DNA from 2 places in the Streptomyces sp. NPDC000151 genome. Region 2 is predicted to be linked to the other one. Evidence: riboswitches for the same ligand, from Rfam matches in the RefSeq annotation. Region 2 holds a riboswitch; the other holds the start of a gene.
What was found. Region 2 has a riboswitch for cyclic di-AMP ahead of ABT381_RS27585 (M23 family metallopeptidase). Riboswitches for the same ligand answer to the same signal wherever they lie in the genome.
Positions count from the first base shown of each region.

Region 1: it holds a riboswitch for cyclic di-AMP, as region 2 does, so the genes downstream of both, ABT381_RS28975 (C40 family peptidase) here and ABT381_RS27585 (M23 family metallopeptidase) in region 2, are expected to answer to the same signal.

Region 1 covers NZ_JBEPFC010000142.1:4,187-11,837, reverse strand. Annotated here, with positions in the region: gene ABT381_RS28985 (alpha/beta fold hydrolase) at 120-938, shown strand; gene ABT381_RS28980 (hypothetical protein) at 1,382-1,735, shown strand; gene ABT381_RS28975 (C40 family peptidase) at 1,823-3,004, opposite strand; cyclic di-AMP (ydaO/yuaA leader) riboswitch at 3,013-3,192, opposite strand; gene pcrA (DNA helicase PcrA) at 3,484-5,958, shown strand; gene ABT381_RS28965 (M23 family metallopeptidase) at 6,036-7,651, opposite strand, start outside.
Region 2 covers NZ_JBEPFC010000127.1:4,660-12,310, reverse strand. Annotated here, with positions in the region: gene ABT381_RS27595 (aldo/keto reductase) at 1-866, opposite strand, end outside; gene ABT381_RS27590 (VOC family protein) at 946-1,377, opposite strand; gene ABT381_RS27585 (M23 family metallopeptidase) at 1,847-3,025, opposite strand; cyclic di-AMP (ydaO/yuaA leader) riboswitch at 3,037-3,179, opposite strand; gene ABT381_RS27580 (DUF2332 domain-containing protein) at 3,455-4,504, shown strand; gene ABT381_RS27575 (PP2C family protein-serine/threonine phosphatase) at 4,484-5,620, opposite strand; gene ABT381_RS27570 (ATP-binding protein) at 5,955-7,651, opposite strand, start outside.

The DNA.
Region 1 (7,651 bases), on a different contig from region 2:
CGCTGCGGGGGCCACCCGAATCCTTGGAAAATCAGGCTACTTGAGAGAGGTCAAGGGCCGTGCGGGTACATATCGGTGATGGTGTTCGGCTCTACTTCGATGTGGAGGGAGCCCAACTGGTGACGGACGGCCCGGACATGGCCGAACGGCCGACGATCGTGCTGCTCCACGGGGGGCCGGGAGCGGATCACACCCTGTTCAAGCCGGAGTTTTCCGCCGCGGCCGGTTTCGCTCAGGTCATCTACCTGGATCAGCGCGGAAGTGGTCGTTCCGTGCGCAGTGGGCCGCTGCAGTGGACGTGGGAGCGGTGGGCGGACGACGCGATCGACTTCTGCGACGCGCTGGAGATCGAACGGCCCGTTCTCGTCGGTACGTCCAGCGGCGGCTGGGTCGCGCTGCTGGCGGCCATCCGGCACCCCGACCGGTTCGCGGGGCTGGTGCTGGACAGCGTGATGCCCGGCGACACGTACGAACGGCTGGAGATGTTCGAACGGCTGGGAGGGGCCGAGGCCCGGGACGTCGCGCTGCGCTACTGGGCGGGCGACACGGGCGACGAGATGACCGACGCGTGGGAGCGGATCTGCCTGCCGCTGTACTCGCAGCAGCCGGGCGGGGACCCGGCCGGCCCGGACCGGCTGCGCCGGGTGCGCTGGAACGACGATGTGCTGGACCACTTCCGGATGGTGCTGGCGCGGGAGTTCGACCCTTGGCGCGGGCTGGACCGGCTCGCGTGCCGGACGATGATATTGGCGGGGGAGCAGGACCCGGTGGCGACCGCGTCGGCGGCCCGCCGCTTCGCGCACCGGCTGAGTCATACGGACGTACGGCTGCACGTACTGGCCAAGGCGGGGCACGGCGTCTTCCGGGAGGCGCCGCGGCGGGCGATGGACCTGCTGCGGGACTTCGTGGTGAGCGGCCATGTACCGCGGCTGCATTGAATTCCGACCGTACGGTCGGAATTCCGTGGCGGAATTGATTGATGACTGGATCGTTTTTCGTTACTGGTGTGGCGCCAGTTATCCCGTGTTTCTCCTCGCGACAGCAAAGCACAGGGGAGCGGTACGGGGGCGGTACGGCGGCGGTCCGTAACAAGGGGGAGCGGGCCGCCGCCGTACCTCGGCGGGGGCGGCCGACGGCCGTCGGGGCGGATCCGACGGCGATGGGGAGCCGACCGCCTGGGTGAGGACGCTAAACCTGCCGGCGGGCATGAGGCGGGGCAATGCCGGTATTTGTCCATTCCGCTGCCATGGATTGCTCGCTTTCGGCCACGGGGTGACGGATACCGGCAGGTGCCGACCGGTGGCGGGCCGGTGGTGGGCCGGGGCAGCGACGGCAGCCCTGCCCGAGGGCCGGGCCGGGGGCGGGGCTACGATCGACCACTATGGACGTAGTGATCAATGTGTTCGTCGCGCTGCACATCATCGGCATCGCTTCGCTGCTCGGCGGCTTCCTCACGCAGATGAAGGCGATGGGCGCGGGCACCGCCCGCTTCGTGCCCGCGATGCTGCACGGCGCGATCACGATGCTGGTGACCGGCGTCATCCTGGTCGGCCTGAACCAGATGCAGGACTACTCGGTCAACAACATCAAGATCGGCGTCAAGCTCGCCGTCCTGATCGTGATCCTGGGCCTGGTCTACGTGAAGCGTGACGAGGAGAAGGTGGAGAAGCCGCTCTTCGGGCTCGTCGGCCTGCTCACGGTCGTCAACATCTTCATCGCGCTGCTCTGGACCTGAGCCGCCCCACCTTCGGCGCGACGAACCGCGCGACTGCCTCGTTCTCCGGGGCGGTCGCGCGGTTCGTCGTTTCCGGGCATGTGCCGCTCAGGCCGGCCGTACGCTCCCGTAGATCGGCATGTAGTAGATCGACTCCACGCGGACGCTCGCGCCCGGCTTCGGCGCGTGGATCATCTTGCCGTCGCCGATGTACATCCCGACGTGGCTGATGTCGTCGTAGAAGAACACCAGGTCACCGGGGTGAAGGTCCTTCGTCGCGACCCGCGTGCCGGTCTTCACCTGGTCCCAGGTCGTCCGCGGCAGCGAGACGCCCGCCGCCTTCCACGCCGCCTGGGTCAGCCCTGAGCAGTCGTACGACGTGGGGCCGGTCGCGCCCCACACGTACGGCTTGCCCAGCTGCGCGCGGGCGAAGGTGAGCGCCTTCTCCGCCTTGGTTGCGTACGCACCATCGGGCACCCCGGAGCCCGACCCCGTACCGGACCCGGTATCACCCCCGGAGCCGGTCCCGGACCCGCCGTCCGTACCGCCCGATCCGTCGTCCTGGTGCTCCCGCTGCTCGCGCTCGGCCTGCTCCCGCGCCAGCCGCTCGGCCTTGCGCTGCGCCTCGGCCTTCTTCTTGCGGTCCAGCTCCGCCAGCCGCGCCTTCTCCTGCGCGGTCAGCCGGGACAGCAGCTGCCGGGCCTCGGTCAGCTTGTCCTGGACGTCCCGCTTGGACGTCTTCAGTGACTCCTGGGACTTCTGCAGCTCCTCCAGGCTCCGGGTCGCCTGCGCCCGCTTGCGCGCGGCCTGCGCCTGCTGGTCCTGGTAGTCGGCGACCGCCTCCTGCTGGCGGCCGGTGAGCCGCTCCATCAGGTGGTTGCGGTCCACGAACTGCTGCGGGTCCCGGGCCAGCATCAGCTGGGCGGTCGGGCTCAGCCCGCCGGAGCGGTACTGCGCGGAGGCGAAGGTGCCCAGCTCGCGCCGGGCCTCGTTCATCTTCTCGGTCCGCTGGGCCGCGGCCTCGCGCAGCCCGTCCACCTTCTCGCGCTGCGTGCCGGCGCGCTCCTTGGCGGCGTTGTACTTCTGGGTGGCGACCTCGGCCTGCCGGTACAGGCCGTCGACCTTCTTCTTGACCTCTTCTATGGAGGGCTTGGGGTTTCTGGGTGCCGCGTCCGCGCTCTGGGTGAGCAGCGTGACGGAGGCGAGCGCCGCGGTGGTGAGCCCGGCCGCCGTACGGCGGTGCGCGGGCACGGCGAGGATGCGGGTGCGCGGCTTGCGATGAGACGCCAAGGCCGGCGACTCCTTCCGTGGACCGCCTACCGGGTTAGCTGTCGGGTTCGGGCGCGTGCCGCATCGCTGCGGCCGTACTACGGAAGGTGCCCTACGGCCGTACGGATCGCTCCGTGCCGGCCGATTCACCCCGGTCGTGCGTGTGGGTCCCCGGCTCCGGCCCGCCCTGGGTGCGGCGGTACGGACTCGGCGGGGCGGCCCGTGCCGGCGCTTTCGCCGGGCGGTGGGGCGGGCTGCCCGGTCGGCACGGTAGCCAACTCGTGTGACTTCTGTGAAGGCTGATGTTCGATATGCCCGAAACCTTTTCGTGATCTCGTCGTGTCCGGGTCGATGCCGGACCGGTTCCGACCACGCACTGTCCGGTGCCGTTCTCTGCCCGTGACCGCCCGCCTCGTGCCGTATTCTCCGCACCCCCGTAATCCCCGGAATTTCGCGGCCGGGGCCGGGTTGTCGGTGGGGCGGCCTAGACTCGGTGGGCGATGAGCAGCCTCTTTGACGACAGCTTCCTGGCGGACCTCGATTCCAAGGACGAGGAGCCGCCGCCTCCCGAGGACGAGGACCGTCCGGCAGCGGAGGAGGTGCCGCACGACCTCTTCGGCGGCCGCTTCGACGCGCCCGTGCAGCGGGACGCGTACTACCGCGACGGCGCCGCCCGCCCCGCAGTGGACCCGGCCGCGCTGCTGGAGGGGCTGAACGACGAGCAGAAGGCCGCCGTCGTGCACACGGGCGCGCCGCTGCTCATCGTCGCGGGCGCCGGCTCCGGCAAGACCCGCGTCCTCACGCACCGCATCGCGCATCTGCTCGGCGCGCGCGGCGTCCACCCCGGCCAGGTCCTCGCGATCACGTTCACGAACAAGGCCGCGGGCGAGATGAAGGAGCGCGTGGAGGAGCTGGTCGGCCCGCGCGCCAACGCCATGTGGGTGTCCACCTTCCACAGCGCCTGCGTGCGCATCCTGCGCCGCGAGTCCAAGAAGCTGGGCTTCACGTCGTCGTTCTCGATCTACGACGCCGCCGACTCCAAGCGCCTGATGGCCCTGGTCTGCCGCGACCTGGACCTCGACCCCAAGCGCTTCCCGCCCAAGTCCTTCAGCGCCAAGGTCTCCAATCTCAAGAACGAGCTCATCGATCACGAGGACTTCGCCGGGACGGCCGCCGACGGCTTCGAGAAGACCCTCGCCGAGGCGTATGCGATGTACCAGGCGCGGCTGCGCGAGGCCAACGCCCTGGACTTCGACGACATCATCATGACGACGGTGAATCTGCTGCAGGCGTTCCCGGACGTCGCGGACCACTACCGCCGCCGCTTCCGGCACGTGCTGGTCGACGAGTACCAGGACACGAACCACGCCCAGTACACCCTCGTGCGCGAGCTGGTAGGCCCCGGGACGCCCGAGGTGCCCGCCGCCGAGCTGTGCGTCGTGGGCGACGCCGACCAGTCGATCTACGCCTTCCGCGGCGCCACGATCAGGAACATCCTCCAGTTCGAGGAGGACTACCCGAACGCGACCACGATCCTGCTGGAGCAGAACTACCGCTCCACGCAGACGATCCTCTCGGCCGCCAACGCCGTCATCGAGCGCAACGAGAACCGCCGCCCGAAGAACCTCTGGACGGACGCCGGCACGGGCCCGAAGATCACCGGCTATGTCGCCGACACCGAGCACGACGAGGCGCAGTTCGTCGCCGACGAGATCGACCGGCTGACGGACGCGGGCGAGACCAGGGCCGGCGACGTCGCGATCTTCTATCGTACGAACGCCCAGTCCCGTGTCTTCGAGGAAGTCTTCATCCGGGTCGGGCTGCCGTACAAGGTCGTCGGCGGCGTGCGCTTCTACGAGCGCAAGGAGGTCCGGGACGTCCTCGCGTACCTGCGCGTGCTGTCCAACCCCGAGGACACCGTCCCGCTCCGCCGCATCCTGAACGTGCCGAAGCGTGGCATCGGCGACCGCGCCGAAGCGATGATCGACGCCCTCTCGGCCCGCGAGAAGATCACCTTCCCGCAGGCGCTGCGCCGCGTCGACGAGGCGTACGGCATGGCCGCGCGCTCTGCGAACGCCGTCAAGCGCTTCAACACGCTCATGGAGGAGCTGCGGACCATCGTCGAGTCCGGCGCAGGGCCCGCGACCGTCCTGGAGGCCGTCCTGGAGCGCACGGGCTATCTGGCCGAGCTCCAGACGTCCACGGACCCGCAGGACGAGACCCGCATCGAGAACCTCCAGGAGCTGGCCGCGGTCGCCCTCGAATTCGAGCAGGACCGCGACGAGGCCAACCCTGGCACCCTCTCCGACTTCCTGGAGCAGGTCGCCCTGGTCGCCGACTCCGACCAGATCCCCGACGAGGACGAGGAGGGCACGGGCGTCATCACGCTCATGACCCTGCACACCGCGAAGGGTCTGGAGTTCCCGACCGTCTTCCTGACCGGCATGGAGGACGGCGTCTTCCCGCACATGCGCGCGCTCGGCCAGACCAAGGAGCTGGAGGAGGAGCGGCGGCTGGCGTACGTCGGCATCACGCGCGCCCAGGAGCGCCTGTACCTCACCCGCTCCACGATGCGCAGCGCCTGGGGCCAGCCCCAGTACAACCCGCAGTCCCGCTTCCTGGAGGAGATCCCGGACGAGTACGTCGAGTGGAAGCGGACCGGGCCCGCGACGCCCTCCGCCTCCATGGGCGGGCTGTCCTCCGGCTCCTCCGGCCTGTCCGGCGGCTTCGGGGCCTCGTCCTCGGTGTCCTCCTCGCGGAGCAAGGCGGGCCCGAGCGGCTTCGCGACCCGGCGGGCGAAGGACCGCCCGGTGGTCGCGCTGACGATCGGCGACCGCGTCACGCACGACAGCTTCGGGCTGGGCACGGTCGTCGGGGTCAAGGGCAGCGGCGACAACGCCGAGGCCACGATCGACTTCGGCGGCGAGAAGCCGAAGCGGCTGCTGCTGCGGTATGCGCCGGTGGAGAAGCTGTAACCGGTGGGGAAGCTGTAGTCGTACGCCGACGGCCCGGAACCCTCAGCAGGGTTCCGGGCCGTCGGCGTACTCGCGGCTCAGTTCGGGTTGATGCCCTTGGAGCGCAGCCAGGGCAGCGGGTCTATCGCGTCGCCGCCGTTGGGGTGCACCTCGAAGTGCAGGTGCGGGCCGGTGGAGTTGCCGGAGTTGCCGGAGTACGCGATGACGTCGCCGGCCTTGACCGTGCCCGAGCGGATCTTCGCGCTGCTCAGGTGGCAGTACCAGGTCTCGGTGCCGTCCGGCGCGGTGATCTCCACCATGTTGCCGTAGGCGGGGTTCCACTTGGTGACGACGGTGCCGTCGGTCGCGGCCATCACGGGCGTGCCGTAACTGACCGGGAAGTCGATGCCGGAGTGCAGCGACATCCAGTTGACGCCGGCCTGCCCGAAGAGCGCGCTCAGCCCGTGCTGCTTGACCGGCAGCGCGAACTTCGGCCGCAGTGCCTCCTTGCGCGCCGCCTCCTCCGCCCGCTTCTTCTTCTCGGCGGCCTCGCGGGCCTGCAGGTCGAGACGTTCCTGCGTACGACTGGCACGGTCGGCGAAGTCGTTCGCGTCCGCGCTCAGGCTGGAGAGCTGGGAGTCCAGCTTGTTGTTCGCGGCCGACGGCTTCACCGCCGAGGCGTCCGAAGCGGCCTGTACGGCGGTGTCCTCGTCCTTGTCGGTCGCACCGGAGACGGAGGCGGCGGCCACGGCGCACACGCCCATGGCGGCCACGGACGGCACGGCGACGGTGAGCAGCGCGGACTTCTTCGGCGTACGCCGCCGGCCCCGGCCGCCGCCACTCCCGTGCCCGTCCCGCCGGGCGGCCCGACGGCCACCGGGAGCGGCTGCGGGAGCGCCTTCGGGCGCGGCTTCGGGGGAGAGGGTGGGGGTGGGGATGATCGCGGTGACGGCGGAGTGGAGATCGCCGTCGGCGGCGTCGGTCCCGGCGCCCGCCTCGGCCAGGTCGTCGGCGGAGAAGACGGCGGTGGACTCGGCAGCGGCTTCGTAGTGGCCGGTGTCGAACTGACCGGTGTCGAATTGACCGGTGTCGTACTGACCGGTGTCGTACTGGCCGCTGTCGAAGGAGCCGGTCCCGAACTGCGTCGCTTCGAACTGACCTGTCTGGAACTGACCCGTCTCGAATTGGCCCGTCTCGAACTGCGCGCCCTGGTAGGCGGTGTCGTACGCGCCGGTCTCGTACGTCCCGGTGTCGTACGCACCGCTCACGTCGTACGTTCCGGTGTCGTACGTGCCCACGGTGTTGTACGTCCCCGTGGTGTCGTACGTGCCGGTGGTGTCGTGCGAAGGGTAGGCATACGGGTCGTGCGCACCGCTCACGTCATACGTACCGGTGTTATACGTGCCAGTGGTGTCATACGTGCCGGTGTCGTACGTCCCGCCGCCGTAGGTCACCGTGCCATAGGCACCGGTGTCGTACGCGGTCGCTCCGTAGGCGTCGTACGCACCGCTCACGTCGTACGTTCCGGTGTCATACGTACCGGTGTCGTAGGTACCGGCGGCGTACGCGCCGGTGTCGTACGTGCCGGTGGTGTACCCGTCGTACGTGGCGTAACCGAGCTGGGCGTCCTGCTGCCCGTGCGGCTCGTAACCGGGCTGGGACCCGTACGAGGCGTCAGGAGCGGAGCCGGTCGGGTCTGGGTTCCCCGACGGGT
Region 2 (7,651 bases):
GCGGCGAGCCAGGCGAGGGCGACGGTGGCCTGTTCGGCGTCGTGGCGGGCCGCGACCTCGTCCAGGGCGGCCAGGACGCGGCGGCCGCGCTCGGTGGCGAGGTGTGCGGCGGCCTTGCCGGAGCGGGCGCTGTCCACGTCGGTGCCCGGACGGTACTTGCCGGTCAGGAAGCCGGAGGCAAGGCCGTAGTACGGCATGGCGCCCAGACCGTGGCGGGCGGCGATGTCGCGCAGCGGGCCCTCGTACGTGTCGCGGGAGACGAGGTTGTAGTGCGGCTGGAGGGCGACGTACTTGGCCAGGCCCTCGCGTTCGGAGAATTCGAGTGAGGCCTGGAGCCGCTCGGGCGAGATGTTGGAGGCGCCGATCTCGCGGACCTTGCCGGCCTTCACCAGGTCGTCGAGGGTGGAGATGATCTCGGAGACCTCGACGGACTCGTCGTCGTAGTGGGTGTAGTAGAGGTCGATGTGATCGGTGCGGAGGCGGGTCAGGGACTCGTCGACGGCCGCCTTGATGTTGGCGGCGGACAGGCCCTTGCGGTCGGGGAGGGCGCCGACCTTCGTGGCGATGACGAGGTCGGAGCGGTTGCCGCGGGCGGTGTGCCAGTCGCCGATGATCGTCTCGGATTCGCCGCCCTTGTTGCCGGGGGCGAAGACGGAGTAGGCGTCGGCCGTGTCGATGAAGTTGCCGCCGGCCCCGGTGAACGCGTCCAGCACCTCGAAGGACGTCGCCACGTCGGCGGTCCAGCCGAAGACGTTGCCGCCGAGGGAGAGGGGGGAGACCGTGAGCGAGCCCAGGGGCTTGGTGGCGGCGACGGGGACGGGGCCGTGGCCGGGCGTGGGGGCGGAAGAAGCGGAAGACGTGGACATGTGAGCGTCAGCGGGGTTGGGAGGCGGAGTTATTCCGGGACGTGACGGGGCGTCACTCGAATGCCGACTGCCTGCCGCCCTAGCGGTTACTGAGCGGGGACGGTGCCTCCTGGACCGTCCAGCCGTTGCCGTCGGGGTCCTTGAAGAACATGAAGGAGTTCCACGTCTCGCCGCGGCCTTCGGCCCAGCCCTCGGCGCCGAGATGCTGTACCGGACCGACCTCCACCCCGCGCCGTACCAGCTCCGCGTGGGCCGCTTCGATGTCCACCACGCACAGCTGCAGGCCCTGGAGCGAGCCCGGGGCCATGGCGGACTGGCCGGGTGCCGGCGGCAGGCCCTGGATGAGGGCGATCGAGCAGCGCGAACCGGGCGGGGTCAGCTGGATGATCCGTACCCCTTCGGCGACTTGCGAGTCCACGTCGGCCTTGAAGCCGCACTGTTCTTCGTAGAAGCGCTTCGCACGGTCCTGGTCGGTGACGGGGACGGTGACAACTTCGAGGGTCCACTCCACTGGGGCCGTCCTTGGCTCGGCGCCGTTCTTCTTGGGGCGCGGTGGCGGGGGCCCGTTCATTCTGCGGGAGCGGGATGGGTTGCGCTCGCCGGACGGCCGAAGATACGCCCGGCGGCCCGATGGCCCCCGCGGTGTGCGGGTGGCCATCAGGGCCGCCGTGGTGTGCGGGCCCGCGCTACGCGGAGACCCGGCCGTCGGCCACCGCCTCTCCCCTCCTGCTAGTACGCCCGGTTCCCGGTCGCGGCGGAGCGGGGCGCACGAGGCGGCGGCGACGGCGGACAAGTGCCCCGGACGGGCGGACGGAAGCCCGGCGGGCGGAGGATGGCCCGAAGGCGCGCCCGAAGACGACCCCGAAGGCGACCCCGGAGAGCGGGCGTTCTCAGACCTTCACGCCATCGTCGTCATCAGACGTCGTCATCAGACGTCGTCGTCAGGCGTCGTCGTCAGGCGTCGTCGTCAGGCGTCGTCGTCAGACCTTCAGCCCGTGGTCGCGCAGCCACGGCATCGGGTCGACCGGCGTGTCCGGGCTCGGGCGGACCTCCAGGTGGAGGTGCGGGCCCGTGACATTGCCAGTGGCGCCGACCCGGCCGATGACGTCGCCGGCGTTCACCTTGCCCGAGGTCTTCACCATCGAGGAGAGGTGGCAGTACCAGAGCTCGGTGCCGTCGTCGAGGGTGACGACGATGCGGTAGCCGTACGAGCCCGCCCAGCCGGCCTGCGTGATCGTGCCGCCGTGCACGGCCTTGGCCGGGGTACCGGTCGGGGCGGCGAAGTCCAGCCCTGTGTGGTCGGCGGCCCAGCGGTCGCCGCCCTGTCCGAAGGTGGCGGTGATGGTGAAAGAGGAGACCGGGAGGGTGTAGCTCTTGGCCAGTTCGGCGAGCTCGGCGGCGCGGGCGGCGGCCGCCTTCTTGCGCGCCTCTTCCTCGGCCTTGGCCTTGGCTTCCGCCGCGGCCTTCTTCTTCGCGCTCTCGGCGTGCTTCTGGCGCTCGGCCGCGTCCGCCTCGGCCTGCTGGACCGCGGCCTGTTCGGCGGTCTCGCGGGCCTCCTGGTCGGCGGAGCTCTGCGCCTGTTCGGCCTGCTCCAGGATGCGGGCGCGGAGCGCCTCGCCGCCGCCCTGCGCGGACTCGCCGCCGCCCGCCCGGGTGAACGGGCCGCCCTGCGCACCGTCCGCGCCCGTACCGGAGGAGTCGTGGGAGACCAGACCGCCGATGCCCGGCAGGCTCTCCGCCGCGGGGAGTTTCTCGGATACGTGTTCGGCCATGCTGCCCAGGTCGGGCATGGATATGGAGACCTGCGGCTTGCCCTGCGCGGAGGCCATGCCGCCCGCGCCGACCGCCGCGATGACGCCGACGCCCAGGACCGTACTGCTGCGGGCGAGGCCGCCGCCGCGCTGCTTGGCCACGCGGTGCCGGCCGCGTACGGGGCGTACGGACTCCTCGGTGGGGTTCCACTCCTCCCACGGGCCGCCCGCCGCACCCGGATCGCTCACGGCGGGGAAGGTGGCGGTGTCGGCGGGCGCCGGCTCGGCGTGCGTCCTGGGGGACTCGTGGGTGCCGTGCGCCGCGTACGCATCGTGGGTGCGGTACGAGTCGTGCGCGAGGTGCGGGGACCCGGGAGACGGGTCGGGGGCAGGCTTGTTGGACGCCACGGGGGCGCACTCCTTTCCTTCCTTCTCGCCTACCGGGTTAGCTGACGGGTTCGGAGCAGGAAGGTCTCCTACGGGCGGCTCCGGGGGGAGTCGTCCGATTCACCCCAAGGTGGTGGTTCCCCGGTTCCCTGGGCAGGTGGTGCGGTGGTGAAGTGCGCTTATGGGATTCGGCGTCGGCCGCGCGGTGCCGCCTCTTGCGACGGCTGGTCCGACCGCGCTGCGTTATCGGACAGTAATGGACGGGACGGCCGGATTCCAAGCGTTCCCCGGAATCCGTACGCCCGCTGAGCTGGACTTATGCCACCAGTCATGACCAAATGGGGGCGAGTTGACCGGGCATCGGAAACCCGTAGCGGACTGATCGTTTGTCAGTTGTTATGCGGAGGGGTGCGCAGCGATTACGTACAGTGAGAGCAGTAACGTCTGATCATGGTCGTCAACAGCGCGCAGGCAGTGGCGGATCGGTACGCGGAGTTCTCGTGGCAGCAGGCGCGGGGCGAGTCCGAAGCGCATGAGGAGCTGACCGCCCGCATCAGCCAGGACCCGGAATTCTGCGACTTCCTGGGCGCCTCCCTGCCGCCCGGCAACAAGCAGCAGCCCAATCTCCTGCTCGCCGCCGTCCGTTACCTCGACGGCCCGCACGCCGACCAGGGGCCGCGCGGCGACTTCGCGTACCGCACGTGGCGCGAGTGGACGATCCGGCACTGGGACGACGTACGCGACGTCATGATGCGGCGGCTCACGCAGACCAACGAACCCGCGCGCTGCGCCACACTGCTGCCGCTCCTCGCCCGGCTCCCCCAGCCGCTCGCGCTCCTGGAGGTCGGCGCGTCGGCCGGGCTGTGCCTGCACCCGGACCGGTACCGCTATCGCTACGACGACGGACCGGAGTTCGGCGCTCCGGACAGCCCGGTCGTCTTTTCCTGCCGTACGTCCCCGGGCACGCCGGTACCGACCGGGCTGCCCCGGATCGCCTGGCGGGCGGGGATCGACCTGAACCCGCTCGACGTGGCCGACGCCGACGACGTGCGCTGGCTCCAGGCGCTGATCTGGCCCGGGTCGACGCCCGATGCGGCGGAACGTCAGCGGCGTCAGCGCGACGCCATCGAGGCCGTACGGCAGGCACCGCCGGCTCCGCTCGTGCGCGGCGACCTCCTGGACGAGCTGCCCGCGCTGGCCGCGCGGGCGCCGCGCGACGCGACGCTGGTGGTCTTCCACACGGCCGTGCTGACGTATCTGCCGCTGGAGCGCCGCGAGGAGTTCGCCCGGGTCGTACGGTCGGTCCTGGTGGACCGGGCCGGGCACTGGGTCTCCAACGAGCACCACAGCGTGCTGCCGTGGCTGCCCGGACCGCGCCCCGCCGACGCGCACCAGCTCACCCTCGCGCTCGACGGCCACCCGGTCGCCCTCACGGGCCAGCACGGACAGAGCGTGCAGTGGCTGGAGGAGGCACCGTCCCTACCCCTCCGGTCTTCGTAGCGCCAGCAGGGCCATGTCGTCCGCCGTCTCCCCTCCCGTGTGCCGTGCCACGTCGTCCACCAGGGCGTCCAGCAGCGCGTCGGGACCGGTGAACAGCCGGCCGGCCAGCCGGACCGCCGGCTGGTAGAACACGCCCCCGCTGTCCCGCGCCTCGGTCACCCCGTCGGTGAACAGCAGCAGCATCGCGCCGGGCGGGAAATCGGCCTGGTCGGCCCGGTCCGGCCAGCCCGCGACCTCGCTCAGCCCGAGCGGCAGCGCCGGGGCCCGCGGCTCCAGCTCGCGCAGCGTGCCGTCCGCGCACAGCAGCAGCGGCGCCGGATGGCCGCGGTTCAGCACCCGCAGCACGCCGCGATGCTCGGACGGCACCTCGGCGAGCACCGCCGTGGTGAACCCCTCGAACTGGTCCAGCCCCGCCCGCCGGCTCCCCTCGCGCTGCAGCGCCCGCTCCAGCCGCCCCGCCACCGCCTCCAGCGTGGCCTCCTGCTCCGCGGCCTCCCGGAAGGCGCCGATGACGATCACGGCGGCCTCCACCGCCTCCAGGCCCTTGCCCCGCACGTCGCCGACGATGAGCCGTACGCCGTGCGGGGTGTCCTGCACGGCGTACAGATCGCCCCCGATACGGGCATCCGCCTGCGCCGCTTCGTACCGCGCGGCGACGTCGAGCCCGCTGATGCGGTCCGGCGGCAGCGGCAGTACGGCCCGCTGGGCGGCCTCCGCCACGTCGCGCACGGAGGCGAGCCGGGCGTCGGTCATCCGCACGGCCCTGTTGATACCGAGCGCCAGGAGGGCGACGACCAGGACCGTCACCGCTTCGGTGTACGACTCGTAGCCGCCGGTCCGGCCGTGGAAGACGGCCACGCCCAGCTCCGCCAGTACGGACAGGACGCTGACCAGCGCCGTGTTCCGCAGCGAGTACAGCGGCGCGGCGACCAGCGGCGCCGCCGAGAAGAACGGCGCGGCGGTGTACCGGGTCGGCGTCAGGAGGTCGAAGGCCAGCCCGCCGATCAGGAGCACAGCGGGCAGCCAGCAGACCAGCCGGCGGCTGACCGGCGACAGCCCGTCCCGACGGGCCCGCCGCTCCCGGTCGCCCGGCACGCCCACTCTGCCTCGCCCCATCCGCACCGGCCTCCTTCCCCCACCGCTCTCCGTACCGCCGTACCGCCGTCCCAGGGTGTCCGCCGCGGCACCGCGCGGCGACTCTTCGAGGGCCGGACGGGTCACGGTCACGGTCACGACCACGAGCCCCCTCCGGATGCCACCGATGCGTTCGGATACCTCTGGATGTGTCTGGACACTCTTTCAACTCCTGACCGGCGTACAGGCGTTCCCGGCCGGCGGAAGATCCGCGGAAGAAGGGTGTGCGCAGCTGCGGCGCGCGCCCATCCATCACGGGCGCGCCCCGACCATCACGGGCGCGCCCCGGCCTTCCGCCGGGCAGCCGGAGCCGGGTTCAACGCCCGCGTCGGACAGCAGTGAGGCCGTCGTCCATACCGCTCTCCAGGCCCTTGCGGAAGGCTGCCTCGTACGCCGCTTCGCCAAGGGCTCGCCGGGCGCGGTCCTCGCAGGACCGGCGAACGGCGGCGAGTCCCGGCGAATCCATCTGCGCGCTGCCGACGACCTGCCAGACCTGCTGGCCAAGGCCCAGCAGCCACGCCGACTGCTCCCCGTCGCCGTCGGCCAGGACCGCCGAAGCCAGCGCGTCCAGGGCCACCGCGGTTCCCGTGGTGTTGTGGAGCGCCCAGTGCCCCCTCATCGCCTGGCGGGCATGGCCCGTCGCCGAGTGCGGGTCTCCCTGCGCGAGGTCCACCAACGCCCGCATGTAGTCCGCGTAGGCACACACCCAGCGCTCGCCGTATCGCCGGCATTCCGCCCGCAGCTCATCGGCCACGACCCGGGCGTGGGCGAACTCCTTCATCAGCACGTGGGTGAACAGGCGGCACAGGCGGACCTGGAGCTCGGCGATCTCGTAGCGTGCCTCCCGGACGCGTCGGTGCAGGACTCCGTCGAGTACCTCGGCCGCGCGGACAAGCTCTCCCCTCATCGCAAGGCTCATCCCCAGGACCCCGGCACCGGCGGCGACAGCTCCGGTGTCCTCCTGGCCCGGCTGCAACGCGGCGGCCGCACAGGCCGCTCCGCAGCGGCCCGCCGCCTCCAGGTCTCCTTGGGAGAAGGCGATGGATCCGCGGGCGAAGAGCGCCCAGGTCCGCGCCGGGCCGGGCTCGGGTTCCGGATCGAGTACCAGGTCCAGGTACCGCTGTCCGTCCCGGCTGAACCCGCAGTAGCGCCAGAGGAAACCCAGACACCCGGCCATCTCCACGGCGGTGTGGCGTTCCTGTCCGGTCAGGCAGAAGTCCATGGCGGCCCGCATGTTGGCGTGCTCGGCGATGACGCGCTCGCACCACAGCACCTGGTCGGGCCCGACCCACTCGTCGCAGCCCCGCCGTGCCACACGCAGGTAGTGATCACGGTGCCGACGGCGCGTCTGCCGCTCCTCGTCCAGCTCGTGCAGCCACTGCCCGCCGTACTCGCGGACGGTGTCGAGCATCGCGTACCGGGGGCCGTGCGGGGTCTCCGTACGCTGCAGGACGGACTTGTCCACCAGGCGGGACAGGAGCTCCGGCACCTGGTGACCGCTGAGCGGACCCCCTTCGCAAACCCGTTCGGCCGCCTCCTGCTCAAAACCGCCGGCGAACACCGAGAGCCGGGCCCACGCCAGCCGCTCCAGCGGGGCACACAGCTCGTGGCTCCAGCCGATCGTGGTGCGCAGCGCCAGGTGCCTGCGCTCGCCCTCGCCGTGCCACGGGTCGGGGGAGGTCAGGGTCTCGAAGCGGGCGTGCAACCGCTCACGGAGCCGGTCCAGGGGCATCTCCGGCAGCCGGGCGGCAGCGAGTTCGATGGCGAGGGGAATGCCTTCCAGGCGTGCGCAGATCTCGGCCACCGCCGCGCCGTCCCCCGCCGCGAGGACCGTACCGGGTGCGGCTTCGGCGGCGCGCTCCATGAACAGCACCGTCGCATCGGACAGCACCGTCGCATCGGACAGCACCGCAGCGTCGGACAGCACCACCGCATCGGACAGCACCGCAGCATCGGGCGGTACCGACCCGTGGGAGCTTCCCGCCGTACTGACGGGCAGCGGCGGTACGGCCA